Regions from separate parts of the Micromonospora reichwaldensis genome, predicted to be linked through region 1. Evidence: riboswitches for the same ligand, from Rfam matches in the RefSeq annotation. Region 1 holds a riboswitch; each other region holds the start of a gene.
The links. A riboswitch is a leader RNA that binds a small molecule or an ion and turns the genes downstream of it on or off. The one in region 1 is predicted to bind cyclic di-AMP.
Positions count from the first base shown of each region.

Region 1 (4,684 bases):
CCAGTGCATGCCGCGCACGTTCGCGGCGACGGTGCCGGGGACGTTGTCGTGCCCGATGATGTGGTTGCGGTCCAGCGGGATGTTGTACGCCCGCGCCAGGTGGCGGACCAGCTTGGCGGAGGTGCGGTACATCGCCTCGGTGTACCAGGTGCCGTGCCCGGCGAAGCCCTCGTGTTCGAGGCCGATGGACTTGGCGTTCACGTACCAGTTGCCAGCGTGCCAGCCGACGTTCTTGGTCTTGATGTGCTGGGCGATGTGCCCGTCCACCGAGCGCAGGGTGTAGTGCCAACCAACCCGCTTCGGGTCCTTGACCAGGTTGACGCTGGGGCCGAAGTAGCCCTCGGTGTCGTGGATGACGATGTACTCGATCTTCTGCTGGGTGGGACGGTTCCCCAGGTCGTGGTTGCCGTAGTCGCCCAGGGTGGGGCCGTAGTTCTCGTACGGCGCCGGGATCCACTCGCAGGAGATGTCGTCCGGGCACTCCAGCCCGTCCGGCCGGGCGAGCTTGCGCAGGCGCAGCCGGTCCAGCCAGGAGCGGTCCGGCTGGACCGCCTGGCCGGCCAGCGTGACCCGCTGCCCGTCGTCGGTCACCCGGCTGTCGCCCGTGGCGATGGTGGCGTACACCTCGTTGGCGAAGGCCGCCGCGGCGTCGGCGCTGTCCGCGCCGGAGTACCGGGCCACCGCGCCGTACCAGGCCGCCGGGTCGGTGCCGGCGCCGACCGGGGCACCGATCTCCTTCTGGTACGCGGCCAGCAGCGCCGCGCCGCCCCGGATGTTCGCCGTGACGTCCGTCCGCAGCGACTCCTCGCTGGCGCCGGTCAGCCCGGCGGCGGCGTCGACGGTCCGCAGCGCGGCCTCGGCGGGAGGTGACGCGGCAGGCGGCTCGTGGGCCTCGGCCAGGGACGGGCGGGAGTCGTCGCCGCGCGGGTCCTCGGTGCCCTCGTCGTGGTGCGTGCCGCCGGCGAGGGCGGCGACGTGCTCGGCGTCGGTGAGGTGCATCGGTCCGTAGCCGCCGCTGGTGCTCGGCGTGCCGGCGTTGGTGTCCCAGCGGGACTGCAGGTAGGAGACCCCGAGCAGGACGCTCTCCGGTACGCCGTACTCGGCGGCCGCGGCGGCGTACTGCTGCTGCCGGTCGGTCACCGGCGCTGCCGCGGCGGCGGACCCGGCGGCGGTGAGCGGCGTCGCCGCCATGGCGGCGGCCACGGCGGCGGCCAGCAGGACGCGTCTGCTCCTCGATGTCGCTGACAGGTGCATCAGACCCCCAGTTCGGACGGGCAAAGGTGGGGTCACCTTCGCCCCACCCGCCGCCTCTGGTCAATACCTTTCCGTCAGACACTTCAGAAGGAAGGAAATCTTCGTCGCCCGGGTTGCGGATCCGGCCCGACCCGGGTGGGTACGGAGTGTCACTGCCCGTAGGGTTGCGGATCGATAACGGTCGTCTCTACTCTGGTCATTCGTCGGCCGGTGACATTCCGTCCAACCAGGGCGGTGACGGTCCGACACCGCCGAGTCGCTCCCGAGCGAGCCGGGGACCCAGGTTCCCCGGGGTGAATCCGCAGTCCTGCGGTAGGGCGCCCCTTCCCGCCCGAACCCGTCAGCTAACCCGGTAGGCGGTACGGAAGAAGGAGTACGAAGCCCGGTGGCACACCATGCCCCGCGGCCACCGTCGGCCCGGTCGGCCCTCGCCGACCCGGTGACGGCTGCGCCGCGTCCACGCTGGTACCGCTGCACCACCGCCCTCGCCGCCCTGGCCGCGTTCGCCGTCGTCCTGACCGGCGGCGCCACGGCGGCCCACGCCGAACCGACGGTCGCCGAGATCGAGCGGCAGATCGACGAGGACTGGAACAAGCTCGAACCGATCATCGAACGGCACAACGCCACCAGACAGGACCTGGCTGCCAGGCGGAAGCAGGCCGACGCGCTCGCCGCGCAGATCGGGCCGCTGGAGAAGCAGGTCGACCAGGCGATGGAGAAGGTCGGCGCGCTGGCGGCCCGCGCCTACAAGGGCGAGAACGTCTCCGCCGTCAACGCCCTGCTGGGCAGCCGCTCACCGAGCGAGATGATCGGGCAGCTCGAACTGCTCGACCAGTTCGCCCAGCACCAGCAGCAGGACGTACGGCAGGTCGCCGAGCTGCGCGACCGGCTGGCCGCCAAGAAGGCGCCGCTGGACGAGATGGTCGTCCAGCTCAGCCGCACCGAGGCCCAGCTCGCGGCGAAGAAGAAGCAGATCAACGCCGAGATCGACCGGTTGCAGAAGCTGCGGCTGCGGGTCTACGGCAACGGCGGCGGCGGGCCGCTGCGTCCCGCCCCCTGCCCGGCCGGCTATCCCGGCGGCCCGGCCGGCACCGCCGTGAAGTTCGCCTGCGCGCAGATCGGCAAGCCCTACGTCTGGGGCGCCGAGGGGCCGAACTCGTACGACTGCTCCGGGCTGATGCTCGCCGCGTGGGCGAAGGCGGGGGTGTCGCTGCCGCACAACGCCGCACAGCAACGGCGGGCCACCGCGACCGTCAGCCGGGGCGAGCTGCGCCCGGGTGACCTCGTCTTCTACTACAGCGACCTGCACCACGTCGGCATGTACGTCGGCGGGGGCTGGGTGGTGCACGCCTCCCGCGCCGGGGTGCCGATCAAGATGAAGAAGGTCGACGACGGCCCGATCCACAGCTACGGCCGCCCCGGCTGAGGTGTAAGGAAGGGCACCTTCCTAACGGATTCGGTAGAGGAAGGTGCCCTTCCTAACGCACCGCCGCCGGGTCAGCGGGTGGGCCAGGTGCGCCAGTGCTGCCAGGAGCGGCTCGGGGTCGGGCCGCGCTGCCCCTGGTAGCGCGAGCCGTAGACGGCCGAGCCGTACGGGTGCTGCGCCGGCGACGAGAGCCGGAAGATGCAGAGCTGGCCGATTTTCATGCCCGGCCAGAGGGTGATCGGCAGGTTGGCGACGTTGGACAGTTCGAGGGTCACGTGACCGGAGAAGCCCGGGTCGATGAAGCCCGCCGTGGAGTGGGTGAGCAGGCCGAGTCGGCCCAGTGAGCTCTTCCCCTCCAGGCGGCCGGCGAGCTGGTCGCCGAGCGTGATCACCTCCAGCGTCGAGGCGAGCACGAACTCGCCCGGGTGCAGCACGTACGGCTCGCCCTCGGGCACCTCGACCATCGACGTGAGGTCGTCCTGCTGCTGCGCGGGGTCGATGTGGGTGTAGAGGTGGTTGTTGAAGACCCGGAAGAGCTTGTCCAGGCGTACGTCGATGCTGGACGGTTGCACCAGCGCGGGCTCGAACGGCTCCAGCGCGAGCGTTCCCGCCTCGATCTCGGAGGCCAGGTCGCGGTCGGAGAGCAGCATCCGCACACCTTAGCGACCGACACGCGTGACCTGCGTGTCGGAGTGCATCTTCGTACAATTGTTCGATAGAATGCCGGCATGGCTTCCTGGTCCGAATTCGCCGCCGACGAGCCCCGCCTCGCCGACGGGATCCGCCTCCTCATGCAGCAGTACGGGCCGGGCTTCGGCTACCTGGCCACCGTCCGCGCCGACGGCGGTCCCCGGGTGCACCCGGTCTCCCCGGTGATCACCGACGAGGGGCTCTTCTGCTTCGTCGTCGACTCGCCCAAGCGGCGCGACCTGGAGCGCGACGGCCGCTACGCGCTGCATTCGTTCCCGCCCGAGGAGAGCGACGACGAAGCCTACGTCGCCGGCCACGCCCGCCCGGTGACCGACCCGGCGCGGGTCGCCCGGCTGGCCCGCAGCCACCGGGCCGCGCCGCAGGTCGACTGGCGGGTCTTCGAGTTCACCGTCGACGTGGCGATGCTGGCCCGTCGCGAGTCCGGCGTCGCGGGCGGCGCCAGCGAGTGGCACGGCCGGCCCGCCGTCCAGGTGTGGCTCGACCCCCGCGCGGCCGCCGCCGGCACCGCGCTGGTGCCCGAGACCCGGTCGGGGCGCGTCGGCGACCACGCCGCCCGCCCCGCCGCCTGAGACGCGGTGCGGCGCCCCGGGCCGTCCCCCTCCGGGGCGCCGCACCGTGACCACCGCCCGGCCCCCGCGTGCACGGCCGCACAGACGCCGGTGCCGGCCCCGTCGAGCGAGGCCGGCACCGGTCGAGTCGTACGGCGGAACTACGCCGCGCGGTACGCGTTCCAGGCGGTCAGCATGCGGCTGGCCTGCCCGGCGGTGAACTGGTGCATGCAGGAGTCGTACGTGTAGTCCATGAAGTTGGTAATCGGGTCGGTGCCCGGGGCGGTGCAGGTGTCCCGCCCGGTCGGGCACTGGTAGGCCGGGGATGCCTCGGCCGCCGTGTCGCTGACGCTGTCACCCGAACCGGAGCAGCCGCCCTGGAAGGTGTGGTAGAGGTTCAGCCAGTGGCCGACCTCGTGGGTGCCCGTGTCGCCCTGGTTGTAGTTGGTGGCGGTGCCGCCCGGCAGCGACTCGCTCAGCACGACGACGCCGTCCATGCTGTTGAGCTTGCGGGTCGGGAAGGTCGCCCAGCCGAGCAGGCTGTCGCTCAGCTCGCCCAGGTAGATGTTGAGGGTGTTCTTGCCGCCCGTACGCAGCGAGGTCTTCATCGACCGCTCCGCCGACGAGCCCTGCACGATCGGGTACCAGGACGGGTTCGTCACCCGGTTGATCTTCTGAAGCTGGAAGCTGAACGCGGTGGACGCGCCGCCGGTCGCCCCGCTGAACGACTGGTTCAGCACGTTGA
Region 1 is NZ_JAVRFL010000001.1:311,820-316,503, forward strand. Features, by position in the region: gene RM555_RS01480 (N-acetylmuramoyl-L-alanine amidase) at 1-1,254, opposite strand, end outside; cyclic di-AMP (ydaO/yuaA leader) riboswitch at 1,494-1,627, shown strand; gene RM555_RS01485 (C40 family peptidase) at 1,640-2,680, shown strand; gene dcd (dCTP deaminase) at 2,752-3,330, opposite strand; gene RM555_RS01495 (pyridoxamine 5'-phosphate oxidase family protein) at 3,409-3,960, shown strand; gene RM555_RS01500 (zinc metalloprotease) at 4,101-4,684, opposite strand, start outside.

Region 2 (4,684 bases), on a different contig from region 1:
AGCGAACGTACCATACCCCCGAGGGGTACGGTATCCTCGACCCCATGACCACACCGACGCCCACCCCGACCAGGGGTTACACCGCCACCAAGGATCAGCTGCTCGCGCGGCTGCGCCGCGTCGAGGGGCAGGTCCGTGGCATCGAGAAGATGGTCGACGAGGATCGCTACTGCATCGACGTGCTCACCCAGATCTCCGCGATCCAGGCCGCCCTGGACAAGGTCGCGCTGGGGCTGCTCGACGGGCACGCCCGGCACTGCATGCGCGAGGGCGCGGCCGAGGGCCGCGCCGACGAGATGGCCACGGAGATGATGGCCGCCGTCGGCCGCCTGATGAAGCGCGGCTGACCCGCCCCGGCGCCCGGCCCCGCGAGAAACGCGGGCCCCACGGCGACGCCATTCCTCCGACACCACCCGCACGACCTGCGCCCGGATGTCGGGGTGGCTACCATTCGGCCGGTGGCCCTCCGGATTCCGCACCGCCCGCCCCGCGCGCCCCGCCGGGCGGCGGCCCCGCCCACCCGCGACCGGGCGGGGGCCCAGGACCGCGGTACGTGACCGCAGCGCCTCCCGGAAGCGATCCCCGTCCCGGCCACGCGGCGACGGGTGAACCGACCGGCCCCGCCGGCACGTACCCCGCCCTGGATTCGTAGGGAGACACTCGATGGGCGCCGACCACACCCGTCCCGCTCCGTCCGCCCCGCCCGGGGTGCGGCGGATCCTCGTCGCGACGGTGGTGCCCCTCTTCGTCGCCACGCTGATCGCCGCCCTGGTGCTCTGGCCGTGGGACGCGCCCGACCCGGCGACCGGCACCGACGCACCCCGCTACCACGGCACAGTGACCCGGGTGGTGACGGAGCCGTGCCCGCCCGCCCCGGAGGCCCCGGAGGGGAGCCCCGACGCGCCGCAGGGCCCCTGCGGCACGGTCACCGTACGGGTGCAGGACGGCCCCGACGCCGGCCAGCAGGTGGAGACGCCGGTGCCCGCGGGCCCCGGCGCGCCGACCGTCGCCGTGGACGACGAGATCATCCTGGTCGAGCTCACCGACCCCGCCGACCCCACGGCCAGCACCTACAACATCGCCGAGCACCAGCGCGGCAAGCCGCTGGTCTGGCTGGTGGCGCTCTTCGCGGCCGCCATCGTCGCCTTCGGGCGGTGGCGCGGGCTGGCCGCGCTGGGCGGCCTGGCGGCGAGCTTCGCCATCCTGCTGACCTTCGTGCTGCCGGGCATCAGCGCCGGGAACCCGCCCCTGCTGGTCGCGGTCGTCGGCGCCGCTCTGATCATGTTCGTGGTGCTCTACCTGACCCACGGCGTGACGGCGCAGACCTCGGTCGCCGTGCTCGGCACGCTGGGCAGCCTGGTGCTGACCGGTGTCCTCGGCACGATCGCCACCGCCGCGACCCACCTGACCGGGTTCGGCTCCGAGGACGCCACCACGCTGTCGATGTACCAGGCCGACGTCGACCTGCACGGGCTGCTGCTGGCCGGGATCATCATCGGCTCCCTCGGCGTGCTGGACGACGTCACGGTGACCCAGGCCGCCACGGTCACCGAGCTGGCGCACGCCAACCCCGGGCTGTCCCGGACGCAGCTCTACCGGGCGGCGACCCGGGTCGGCCGGGCGCACATCGCCTCGACGGTGAACACCATCGTGCTGGCGTACGCCGGCGCCTCGCTGCCGGTGCTGCTCCTGCTGACCGCCGACTCGCGGGCGGTGACCCAACTTCTCACCAGCGAGTTCCTCGCCCAGGAGATCGTCCGCAGCGCGGTCGCCACCCTGGGCCTGATCGCCGCCGTGCCGCTGACCACCGCGCTGGCGGCCCTGGTGACCACGGCCGGCCGACGCGGCGGGGACGCCACCGACCGCGCCGCGCCCGCGACCGCGCCGACGCCCCGGCCGGCGACCGACCGGTCCGAGGCGCTGGAGGCCCTCAGCGGGCCGCGTGGAGACACGCCGGCCGCCACGCCCGCCGGATGGCCCGACGGGGGCAGAAGTACGGACACCGCATGGTGACGCTCCTCAGCGTGACCGAACAGGACGTCCGGGCTGATAAACGCATCACTGGTCACCGTCCGCCATTACGAAATAACGCATTTAGTCGGCTTAGGGACGTAGATCCCCGGGAGCGTTCTCGGGTAACCTCGCTGCCGGTCACCGCCGAAGGCGCGCAGCGGCGCCTGCGGTGCCGCCGCCCAATCGCCGCGAGGCGAACCGGGGACCCAGGTACGTGGGGTGAATCCGCGCCAGCGGTAGGGGCCACTTCCGCCCCGAACCCGTCAGCTAACCCGGTCGGCGGTCGACGGAAGGGAAAACTGTGACGGCACCCCTACGCCGCTGGTTGACGCCCGTGGTGGCCGTACTCGCCGCCCTGGCGGTCTTCGCCGGACCTCTCCCGGCGGCGGCCGCGCCCACCCCGCCCAAGCCCTCCGGGCACGGGGACGACGAGCCCAAGCTGCTCGACGACCTCATCGAGGCCCGGAACCGGTCCTTCGTGCAGGCCAAGGCGAAGCTGGCGAAATCGAAGAAGCGCCAGCTCGAACTGGCCCTGGAGGTCTCCCGGGCGCAGGCCGAGCTGAACGCGCTGGCCCCCCAGGTCAGCCAGATCGCCGCCCAGTCCTACCGCACCGGGCGGATCGGCGCGGTGTCCATGCTGCTGGACACCGCCAGCCCCGACTCGTTCGTCAAGCGCGCCGCCGCCCTCGACGAGCTCAATCTGGTCAACTCCAAGAAGCTCGCCGAGGTTAACGCGGTCAAGGACCGCGCCGAGCAGGCCAAGCTGGCGCTCGACACCGAGGTCCGCGAACAGCAGAAGCTGACAAACGAGATGGCGCGCGGCAAGCGGGAGGCGGAGAAGGCGCTCGCGCTGGTCGGCGGCAGAGGGCTGACCAGTGGCAAGGTGGTCGCCACCTCGCCGGTGGCGAAGATCGCGCCGGGACGGACGGCCGACGGCGACTGGACCCCGCTGTCAGCCACCGAGGACGACCCCACCACCTCCGGCCGCATCACCGCGCGCACCCTGCACATGTACAAGGAGGTCAAGCGGGCCGGCTTCAACCGGTTCGTCGGCTGTTACCGCCCCGGCGGGCCGTACGAGCACCCGAAGGGCCGGGCCTGCGACTGGTCGCTGCAGAAGAGCGGCTTCTCCCCCTGGCACAACGACGACACCTACATGTACGGCAACAACCTGACCGCGTTCCTGGTCCGCAACGCCGACCGGCTCGGCATCTACTACGTGATCTGGAACAGACAGATCTGGTTCCCGGCGACCGGCTGGAGTTCCTACAGCGGTCCGTCGAACCACACCGACCACGTCCACGTGTCACTGCTCTAGCCGGGACCACACGTACACAGAGGGCCGCCCCGCCGGACGCGGGAGCGGCCCTCTGCCGTCATGCGGGCCCGCCGCGACGACCTGCCGGGCGGGCGGAGTCAGGCGAGCGCGGCGCTGGCCGCCGCCTCCGGCGCGTCGGCCGTGCGGGCGGGCACCTCGGCCACCGTCCGCACCTCGCCGGCGGTCAGCCGGTACGACATGCCGACCACCCCGCAGCGGCCGGCGGCCACCTCCGCGGCGAGGACGGCGGAGCGGCCCAGCATCGCCTCGACGGTGTGCGCGATGTGGATGTCGACGATGCCGTCGATGTCGTCCACGCCCTCGGCGGCGGCCCGGCGCAGGCTGGGCACCACGGCGTCCACCACGGCGCACAGGTGCCCGACCGGCGGGGTGCCGGTGGCGTCCGCCGTACGCGCCGCCTGGACGGCTCCGCAGGAGTCGTGCCCGAGCACCACCACCAGCGGCGTGCCCAGGACCGTGACGGCGTACTCCACGCTGCCCAACACCTCGGGACCGATGGTGTGCCCGGCGGTGCGGACCACGAAGAGGTCACCGAGGCCGCGGTCGAAGATGATCTCGGCGGCGAGCCGGGAGTCGGAGCAACCGACGATCACCGCGAAGGGGTGCTGCCCGTCGGCGACCGCGGCGCGGTGCCCGGCGTCCTGGTTGGGGTGGCGCGGGGCGCCGGTCACGAACCGCCGGTTGCCGGCGTGCAGCTCGGCGAGCGCCTGCTCGGGACTCGCGGGGACGGCGAACGCGGTGCCGACGTCGGCCGGGACCCCGCCCGTGGCCGGCGCCGGGAGCGTCCGCTCCGGACCCGGTTGGCTTCCTGGCGATCCGGGACGACTCATCCCACACCTCGCTACCTCACGTGAACGGCCTGGTCACCCGGGCCGACGCTGGACGCGGGCTGCCACCACGGTCACACGCACTGCAAGATACGTCAAGGGATGCGTGATATGCATTTCATATGTTCGGCGGCCCCGGTGCGACGGCGGCCGGGCCTCCGCGCGTCCGTCGGCCGCGAGGGCACGCAGGAAAACACGAAGCAGGGGCCATACGATGGCGGGCATGGCGACGACAGGGGAGAACGGGAGCACCCGCAACTGGACCTTCCTCACCAACCACGGGCACGTGCTGCTCGCCATCGCCCGCAACCCCACCGCCCGGCTCCGCGACGTCGCCGACGAGGTGGGCGTCACCGAGCGGGCCGCGCAGGCGATCGTCGCCGACCTGGAGGCCGGTGGCTACCTGAACCGCACCCGGGTGGGCCGACGCAACGAGTACACGCTCAACCCCGCCGGGCGGTTCCGACACCCCGCCGAGGCGGACCGGCAGGTCGGCGCCCTCCTC
Region 2 is NZ_JAVRFL010000004.1:134,986-139,669, reverse strand. Features, by position in the region: gene RM555_RS04420 (metal-sensitive transcriptional regulator) at 45-347, shown strand; gene RM555_RS04415 (YibE/F family protein) at 664-2,013, shown strand; cyclic di-AMP (ydaO/yuaA leader) riboswitch at 2,180-2,311, shown strand; gene RM555_RS04410 (coiled-coil domain-containing protein) at 2,315-3,331, shown strand; gene RM555_RS04405 (carbonic anhydrase) at 3,430-4,182, opposite strand; gene RM555_RS04400 (helix-turn-helix transcriptional regulator) at 4,394-4,684, shown strand, end outside.
Region 2: another riboswitch for cyclic di-AMP. It lies ahead of RM555_RS04410 (coiled-coil domain-containing protein); the one in region 1 lies ahead of RM555_RS01485 (C40 family peptidase).

Region 3 (4,684 bases), on a different contig from region 1:
GCGCGGCGACGACCACGTCCAGGCCCCGGTCCGCCGCCGCCCGCGCCAGCGCCTGGATGCCGGGCGCGGCGATCCCGTCGTCGTTGGTGACCAGTACCCGCAGCGTCATCGCTCGACCGCCCGCTCGGCCAGTTCGTCGGGGCTGGTCCGCTCCTGCGGCCGGCTGCCGGCCGGTACGAGACGCACCCGGTCGACCAGGCCGGTGATCGAGTCGAGCCGGCCGGTGCCCAGGCCGTGCCGGGTCACGTTCAGCGCGCCGGCCGCCGCGCCGGTACGGATCGCGGTGCGCACGTCACCGCCGCGCGCCACCACGGCCGCCACCCCGGCGGTCATCGAGTCGCCCGCCCCGCGCGGGTCGGCCGCCTCCAGCCGGGGCATCTCGACCTCGAAGACCTCGCCGTCGACCAGGGCGAGGGCGGGCTTGTCGGCCCGGCTCACCACCACGTTCTCCGCGCCGCCGGCGTGCAGGTCGTACAGGGCCCGGGTGAGCTGCTCCTCGTCGTCGCCGTCGGCGCGGCCGTCGGCGATCAGCTCCTCGTGGCTGACCTTGAGGAAGAAGACGCCGCTGTCCAGCACGGCGTCGAGGTGCTCGCCGCAGAGGTCGACCACCACCCGGCTGCCGTTGGCCCCCAGGTCGGCGGCGAACCGCCGGTAGAGGTCGGCCGGGACCAGCGACGGCTCGTTCGGCCCGCTCAGCACGCTGACCGAGGCGCGCAGCCCCTCGCCGAGCGCCAGGTTGTAGAGCTCGTCCAGCTCGTGCCGGCTGAGCGGCTGGCCGGGGACGTCCACGATCTCCTGCCGGGAACCCTCGCGCCGATCGTGCACGTACCCGCCGCTGCCGGAGTCGCGGACCACCACCTTCAGGTTCACCCCCTCGCTGACCAGCAGCGGCTCCAGCACCTGGCCGATCTCGCCGCCGAGGGCGGCGCAGAGCACCACGTCGACCCCGAGCGACATCACCATCCGGGCCTGCCAGACGCCCTGCCCGCCGGGGTGCAGGTGCAGCTCCGGTGCCTCGCTGGGCTGGTCGACGGTCACCGTCAGCCGGGGCGTGGGCGCGAAGACCATCACGTGCCCGCTCATCCGTCGTGCCCGTTCATGCGCCCATCCTCCGCCGGTCGACACGTGCCGTGACCATCCATCAGCTGACCGTAGTGTGGACGGCGGCCGGACGTCCGGACTCCGGGCGGGATCGGCGCGGCGTTGCCAGGGGGCCCGGCATGCGCGACGATCGGGCGACCACCGACGCTGGGAGACGGCGTGCTCAGGCGAAGTTCCTTCAGCTACACCGTCCAGGCGCGCTGCTCCCTCGCGGAGGCCGCGGCACTGCTCGCCGACCCCACGCGGCAGGAGGACCTGCACCCGCTGATCGTCCGGGTGCGCCGGGTGCCGCCGCGTGCTGGCGCGCGGGCCAGCTACGACATCACCGATCGACTGGCCGCCGGGCCGGTGCGCCTGCCGATCACGTACCGGGCCGACGTCCTCGTCGACGATGCCGACGAGATCGTCACCGTGGCCCGGCAGTGGCCTGCGACCACGGTGCGCAACCACACCCGGCTGCGGGCGGAGCCCGACGGCATGGTCCGCATCGAGGTCGAGATCACCCTCGCCGCGCCCGCGCCGCTCTTCGGCTACGCGTTCCGCCAGGCCCGCGCCGCCCACCTCAAGCTGGCCGCCCGCCTCGCCACGGCCCTCGACACGAGCCCGCCCGGGTCGCCGGCCGACTGACCACCGGACGGGCCGGCAGTGGCCGGAGGCGACGGACGCTGGCGCGCCCCGGTGACCCGCGACGGGCGGGGCACCGGGGCGCGGGCGTCAGTAGACCGACAGGTGCACGTGGTTGGTGTGGTCGCTGGACGGGTCGCCGTTGGCCCCGCTGTACGACTTCCAGCCGCTGCTGGGCAGCCAGATCTGCCTGTACCAGATCACGTAGAGCACGGCGAGCCGGTCGGCGTTGCGCACGAAGTACGCCGACAGGTTGTTGCCGTACGTCCGGTCGCCGCCGGTGGCGTCGCCGCCGAAGCCGCCCTTCTGGGCCGCGAAGTCGCAGGCCCGGCCCTTCGGGTGTTCGCCCGAGCCGCCGGGGCGGTAGCAGGAGACGTAGCGGGTGAAGCCCGCCGCCTTGGCCTGGTTGAGCGCGTGCAGGGTGCGCGGGGTGATGCAGCCGTTGGCGGGGGTCGGGTCGTTGACGCTGCACGACTCGCGCGGCCAGGAGCCGTCGGAGTTGCGCGGGGCGGCCTTCGCCGTCTTGCTGGAGGTGCCGCCCGGCGAGGTGCCCGCCCCCGTGGACTGCTGCCGCTGTTGCTGCTGCTCGCGGTTGGCGACCGTCAGCGCCCGTTCGGCCTGCTCCTTGCGCTTGGCCATCACGGTGACCTGCTTGCGCTGCTCCCGGATCTCGCCGTCCAGGGCGAGCTTGGTGCGGGTGGACTGGTCCCGGGTCTCCTGGAGCTCGCGCAGGGCCCGGTCCTCCTTGGCGGCCACCGCGTCGAGGGCGGCGGCGCGGTCCATGAAGCCGTCCGGCGAGCTGCTGTTGAGCAGGGCGGACGCCACGCTGAGCCGGCCGGTGCGGTAGGCCGCCCCCGCGATCTCGCCAACCTTGGCGGTGTGCGCGGCCAGCTCGACTTCGGTGGTCTTGAGCTGCGCGGCGAGCTGCTGCTGCCGCTTGGCCGACGTGTCCAGGGCGCGCTTGGCGTCGAGGTAGCCCTTGCTGGCGGCCTCCAACTGGGCCCGCAGGGCGGGGGTGCCGCCCTCCTCGTCCTGGCCGGGGGCCGCGGCGAGCAGGCCGGTCCGGGTGGCGGCCGCCGCCGGGGCGGCGGTGACCGGGGCCACCGCGGCGCCGAGGGCGAGCATCGTGGCGATCAGGGCCGCCGTCCGGGCGGCACGTCGTCGTACAGGTGCCATCACTGGCATACACGTGTCCTTCCGTCAGCCGCCGACCGGGTTAGCTGACGGGTTCGGGACGGAAGATCCCTACCGCTGACGCGGATGCACCCCACGAACTTGGTTCCCCGGTTCGCCCCGCCGGGCGATTAGGCGGCGGCCACCGCCGGCACCGGTGGGTGCCGCCTGGCGGAGGCCGAAGCCGAGCCTACCGGTGCCGGTGTGACTGATGCAGCGCAGGTGACGCAGGGTGTACGCCCACTAACAGTCAAATCCGGCATAAGCGCACAATACTCTCCCAGATTTAAGGTTGTCCTCATTACCACTCAACCGACCCGCAGGCCCCGCGCGACGCTCCGGGCTCGATCTGCAACGTGGCGTGCTCGATGTGGAAGTCGTCGTGCAGCGCGGCCCGGGCGGCGCCCAGCACCGCGCCGACCTCCGCGCCGGGTGCCATGGTCAGGTGGGCCGAGGCCACCTCCATCCCGGAGGTCAGCGTCCAGACGTGCAGGTCGTGCACCTCGGCGACGCCGGGCACGGCGGCCAGCCGGTCGTGCACCGCGGTCACCTGGAGGTGCTCCGGCGCGGCCTGCACCAGGATGCGCAAGGCGGCCCGCCCGAGCCGCCAGGTGCGCGGCAGGATGAACACCCCGATCGCGACCGCCACCAGCGGGTCCGCCCACCACCAGCCGGTGGTGGCGATCAGCAGCGCGGCCCCGATCACGCCGAGTGACCCCAGCAGGTCGCCGAGCACCTCCAGGTACGCGCCGTGGACGTTGATGCTCTCCTTCGCCCCGGAGCGCAGCAGCGCGAAGGCGCCGATGTTGGCGAGCAGGCCGAGCGCGGCGACCACCAGCATCGGGCCGGCCAGCACCTCCGGCGGGTCGCCGAAGCGGCGCACCGCCTCGATCACGACGTAGACCGCGACGCCGGAGAGCAGGACGGCGTTGGCCAGTGCGGCCAGCACCTCCAGCCGGTAGAGGCCGAAGGTGCGCTGCGGGTCGGCGCCCGCCCGCCGGGTCGCGGCGATCGCCGCGAGCGCCATGCCGATGCCGAGCACGTCGGTGAACATGTGCCCGGCGTCGCTCAGCAGGGCCAGCGAGCCCGTGCGGAAGGCGGCCACCGCCTCCACCACCATGAGGCCGGCGAGCAGCCCGAACGCCGCCCAGAGCCGGCCCCGGTGGCGGTGCGCGGCATTCGCCACCGACCCGTGATGGTGGTCATGACCTGCGCCCACGCGCCCACCCTCCGTCAGGCGTCCGGATTCGCGTTCAATCTATGTTCACATCGCTATGTATGCAAGTAACGGCGGCTCAGCCGATCGGGTCGACGGTGGTCAGCCGCTGGGTGGCCCGGGACAGCGCCACGTACAGCGTCCGCACCCCCGACCCCGGGTCGGCCCGGATCTCGCCCGGGGCGACGAGGACGACCCCGTCGTACTCCATGCCCTTGGCCTCCAGGCTGGTCACCACCTGCAAACGTGGCGCGCCGAGCCCGCCCAGCCAGCCCGCCACCTCGTCGCGGCGCGGCACCGGCGTGATCACCCCGACGGTGCCCTCGACGTCGGCGAGCAGCGCGCCGGCCGCCGCCACCACCGCGGCCTCCAGCTCCGCCGGCGGCACCGACAGCGCGACCGGGTCGACGCCGGTGGAGCGCACCGCCCGGGGCAGCGGCAGGTCCGGGTGCAGCCGGCGGATCTCGGCCGCCGCCACCGCGAAGATCTCCGCCGAGTTGCGGTAGTTCGTGGTGAGGGTGAAGTGGTGCCGCTTGCGCCGGCCCAACGCCTGGTCCCGGGCCCGGGTCA
Region 3 is NZ_JAVRFL010000012.1:116,998-121,681, forward strand. Features, by position in the region: gene surE (5'/3'-nucleotidase SurE) at 1-109, opposite strand, end outside; gene RM555_RS12580 (1-phosphofructokinase family hexose kinase) at 106-1,083, opposite strand; gene RM555_RS12585 (SRPBCC family protein) at 1,261-1,728, shown strand; gene RM555_RS12590 (coiled-coil domain-containing protein) at 1,816-2,901, opposite strand; cyclic di-AMP (ydaO/yuaA leader) riboswitch at 2,915-3,046, opposite strand; gene RM555_RS12595 (cation diffusion facilitator family transporter) at 3,200-4,117, opposite strand; gene RM555_RS12600 (HelD family protein) at 4,194-4,684, opposite strand, start outside.
Region 3: another riboswitch for cyclic di-AMP. It lies ahead of RM555_RS12590 (coiled-coil domain-containing protein); the one in region 1 lies ahead of RM555_RS01485 (C40 family peptidase).

Region 4 (4,684 bases), on a different contig from region 1:
AGCCGGCCGTCATCCCGTCACGGGACGGGACGCAACGATCACTCCCGTCACGGGCCGGGACGCAACGATCACCCCGGATGGGGCGGAACGGTCGCTTCCGGGCGGGACGGGAAGATCAGCAGGGGCGGCGGGTATGGTGCCCGGCGGGCGGTGCCGACCGGAGCCGCCACGGGGCGTCCTCCCGGGACACCCGACGACGGGGTCGAGGAGGAGACGTACGTGCTGGTGACCCTGCGGATCGTCGGGATGCCGGCATGAACGACGCCGCTACCGTCGCGCCGGCCGCCCGGCCCGCGTCCCCGGCCAGCCGCCTGCCGTCGCTGACCGGGCTGCGCTGGGTCGCCGCCCTGCTCGTCTTCGGGTTCCACGTCGCGACGATGGGCGTCATCGCCGAGCCGGGCCAGAAGGCCGTCGTGGACTGGGCCTTCGCCCTCGGGCTGTCGGGCGTGCAGTTCTTCTTCATCCTCAGCGGCTTCGTGCTGGTCTGGTCGGCCCGACCCACCGACACCCGTCTGGCGTTCTGGCGGCGCCGGGTGGCCAAGATCTGGCCGAGTCACGTGGTGCTGTGGGTGGCGGCCCTGGCGGTCGCGGCCTGGTTCGCCGATCCCGTGGACCGGTTCGTCGCGGTGGAGAACCTGTTCCTCCTGCAGGCGTGGGACCCGCGGCCGGGCCACTTCTACAGCATCAACACGGTCAGCTGGTCGCTGTCCTGCGAGTTCTTCTTCTACCTCTGCCTGCCGTTGGCGCTGCCGTTGATCCGCCGGGCCCGGCCGTGGGCCCTGTGGGCCGTCGTGGTCGCGGTGCCGCTGCTCATCCTGGCGCTCTGGCCGGCCCAGGCGCTGGTGCCCGAGGAGAGCCGCTGGTGGTTCACCCAGGTCTTCCCGCCGGTGCGGTCGCTGGAGTTCTGGATGGGCGTCGCCGCCGCCGAGCTGATGCGGCGTGGCCGGTGGCGTGGGCCGGGCCTGCCGCTGGCCAGCCTGCTCTTCGTGGCGACCTGGGTGGTCGCCGCGCAGTGGGTCCGCGCCGAACTGTGGGCGGCGCTGCTCTCGGTGGCGTACATCCTGGTCATCGCCGCGGCGGCGGACGCGGACGTGCGCGGGCGGCGCTCGCCGTGGCGGTCCCGGCCGATGGTCTGGCTGGGCGAGGTCTCCTTCGCCTTCTATCTGGTGCACGTCCTCGTGATGATCACCGTCCTGCGGCTCACCGGCGACTGGGGCGTCGGCTTCACCGGCTGGTGGGGACCGGCGGTGGTGCTCGGCTTCCTGCTGTTCAACCTGGCCCTGGCCGGCCTGTTGCACCGTCTCGTCGAGACGCCGATGATGCGGCTGCTCACCCCGCGCAGGCCGGCCCGGACGCCGCGGGACGGGGACGGCGCCGGGAAGGACTCCGGCGGCCCCGGGGCGGCGCCGGGGGATCGGGGCAGCGCCGTGCCGCGCCCCCGGGCCGCCGGCCCGCAGGACGACCACCGACCGACGTACGCCGACTCGCGCTGAGCGCCCCGGCGGTCGGAGTGTCCGCCGACGAAATCCCGACCGTTTCGGTGACGCCGGTCACCACGTCGGCGAACCGGTCATCGGGCGCGTCCGGGCCGAATCCCGCCGGGGTTTCGGCGCCGATGTCCGCCACTTGTCCCGTTGTCGCCCGGAGGTGCGCGCAGAAACGGTCGTCCCATTGAGTCACGTCAGTGGCGAAGTGCCCGCAAAAATTGTCTCCCGATCAAGGTTTAGGCAGGTGGGACGGGGTTGGCAGGGCGCGGACCGGCCAGTAATGTCGGCGCGTCCGGTGCGGTACCCGATCGCCAGAGGCGACGCCGCGCCGACCCGCCTAATCGTGAACGACGAACCGGGGACCCAGTGCTCGTTGGGGTGAATCCGTGGGCCGTTGGCCCGTGGTAGGGCGTTCTTCCCGCCCGAATCCGTCAGCTAACCCGGTCGGCGGTGTCGGAAGGAGTTCCATCCTCATGCCACACCCGTACACCCCTCGGTTGTGCCGCCGTCTCCACGGCGCCGCGGTGATCGCGCTCGTCCGCCCGCAGGTCCTGAGCTGACCCACCGGTCACCGTCCGTCGCCCGGCGTCCCGGGCGCATCCCCTGAGTGGCCCACCACCCGCCCGGACGCCCGTCCGCGCGGTCGGTCCGCCCTGCCCTCGGCGCGGACCGACGGCCGCTCACCCCCGAGCCCGTGGAGGAAACCGTGAAGCACCACCTCAAGCGACAGTTGCGTCGCCTCACGTCCGAGCGTCCGTACCAGCTGGCCGCCGCGTCCGCCGCGGCGCTCGTGCTGGCGTCGGGCACGGGCGCGCTGCTGGCCGGAGCCGACGAGGCACCCGCCGCCGCGCAGGCCCCGGTGGCCGCGACCGAACTGCGGGACGACGCGGCGGCCTCGCGCAGCCAGACCCGGGTCGCGCCCGCCCCGTCCCGCGCCGCCCCGGCCGCGTCCAGCGCCGCCCCGTCGGCCAGCGCGTCCAGCGCCGCCCCGGACCCGGACCTGACCCGCAAGCCGGCGCCGCCGAAGCCTCCGGCCGCCAAGAGCCTGGACTACGACTACCAGGCCCAGACCACCTTCTACAACTGTGGTCCGGCGGCCGTCCGGCACGCCCTCAGCGCCGCCGGCATCGCGCGCAGCCAGGACGCCCTCGGCGCCCAGCTGGGCACCGACCAGATGGGCACCGACTCGGCCCAGGACACCACCCGCGTGCTGAACGCGACGGTGAAGGGCGACCCGTACCGGACCCGGATGATCCCCGGTGGCGCCGCCACCCCGGCCCAGATGGACCGGCTCCAGGCCGACGTCGTCGCGGCCATCGCCGACGGGCGGGGCGTCGTGGTCAACGTCGCCGGCAGCGCCACCGACACCGACGGCGGCTGGCACTCCTTCCCCGGCGGCCACTACGTCGCGGTGGTCGGCTACCAGGACGAGGGGCGGCTGGTGAAGATCGCCGACTCGGCGAACCCGGCGACCGCCTCGTACTGGATCAGCACCATCGCCCTGGCGAACTGGGCCGCCACCCGCGGCTACTCCGCCTGAGCGACCCCGTCGGGCGCCGGCTCCCCTACGCGGGGGTCGGCGCCCGATGTCGTGTCCGGGTCACGGCCCTCGCCCCCGGCGTCCGGTGGGTGGCACACTGCGCCCATGGTCGATGAGTCGGGTGACCGGGACGGCCGGCGGGTGCTCCTGCTGCTGCACGGCATGGGCGCGACCGGCGACGTGTGGCTGCCCTGGGCGCCGCTGCTGGAGCGTCGGTGGGCGGGGCGGTGGCTGGCACCGGACCTCGCCGGCCACGGCTGGTCGCCGCCGCTGCCGGAGTACTCGTTCCCGGGGCTGGCCGCGCGGATCGCCGCGGGGCTCGCGGCGGGGGACCGGCTCGTCGTGCTGGGGCACTCCCTCGGCGGGGTGGTCGCGCTGGCGCTGGCCGCCCGCAGCGCCGGGCTGCCCGTCGACGCCGTGGTCGGGCTCGGCATCAAGGCCGTCTGGTCGCCGGCGGAGCTGGCGAAGGCAGGTGAGTTGGCGGCCCGGCCGGTGACCTGGTTCGCCAGCCGGGACGAGGCGGCCCGCCGCTACCTGCGGGTGGCCGGCCTGACCGGGCTCTTCGCCCCGGACCATCCCGTCGTGGAGGCGGGGCTGCGGCAGGTCGACGGCCGCTGGCGGCTGGCGATGGATCCGGCCGCGTTCGGCGTGGGCGCGCCGGACCTGCCCGCCCTGCTGGCGGCGACCGACGTGCCCGTGCTGCTGGCCCGCGGCGAGCACGACCCCATGGTCACCGACGCCCAGCTCACGGAACTGGGGGTGCCGGTCGCCGTCCTGCCCGGCCTCGGGCACAACGCCCACGTCGAGGCCCCCGAGGCGGTCCTGGACCTCGTCGAGCCGTACCGCTGATCCGTCTGCCGTCCCGGGGCCGCGCGGCGGGGGACGTGGCCGACGATCAAGAGCCGGCGGCCGCCGGTGCCTCGGGGCGTGCGGCGGGCACCTCCCCGTGCCCGGTCTCGCCCTGGTCCCGGACGCGTGGTGGTCGGATCGCCGTGATCGCGACGGCGGAACCCGCGGCGAGGAGGGCGAGTGCCAGCCAGGGGAGGGCGGGCAGGTGCCAGCGTTCACCGAGGTCCGTCAGATAGCCGATGACGGTGTTGCCGCCAGCGGCGACGAGTCCCCCTGCGGAGGCGTACACGCCCAGGTAGGTGCCGGTCAGGCCCGGCCGGGCGAAGTCGGCGGCACGGCTCAGCGCGAACGGTTGGGCGACGTTGAGGCCGATCGCCAGGAACGCCGTGGCGAGGGCCACCGGTATCGACGCCGCCAGGACGATCGCGATCGCGGTGTTCCGGCCGCCGGCGGACAGCCAGGTCGCGCTGCCCGCGCCGGCGATGAAGGACACGGCGGAGAGCAGCAGGCCGACGACGATCGCGCCGTGCGAGGACATCCGGCGTGCCAGCGCCTGGGAGACCCGCACCTGTAGCAGCAGTGTCGTCACGGTGGAGATGAGGAAGACCGCTCCGGTCGCGCTGGCCCAACCGGTGACCCGAGCCGCCTCCAGCGGAAGAAGCAGGTAGAACTGGTTGTACAGCGTCAGCATGCCGGCGCAGGCGACGGTGAAGACCATGAACCGGCGGTCGGTGGTGACCTGCCGCCAGCTCGCCCGCAACGGCCCGGCCGGCGCCTGCGGGGACCGCGCCGGAAGCCAGCGCGCCTG
Region 4 is NZ_JAVRFL010000020.1:6,767-11,450, forward strand. Features, by position in the region: gene RM555_RS17760 (acyltransferase family protein) at 255-1,493, shown strand; cyclic di-AMP (ydaO/yuaA leader) riboswitch at 1,812-1,952, shown strand; gene RM555_RS17765 (C39 family peptidase) at 2,182-3,027, shown strand; gene RM555_RS17770 (alpha/beta fold hydrolase) at 3,133-3,876, shown strand; gene RM555_RS17775 (MFS transporter) at 3,923-4,684, opposite strand, start outside.
Region 4: another riboswitch for cyclic di-AMP. It lies ahead of RM555_RS17765 (C39 family peptidase); the one in region 1 lies ahead of RM555_RS01485 (C40 family peptidase).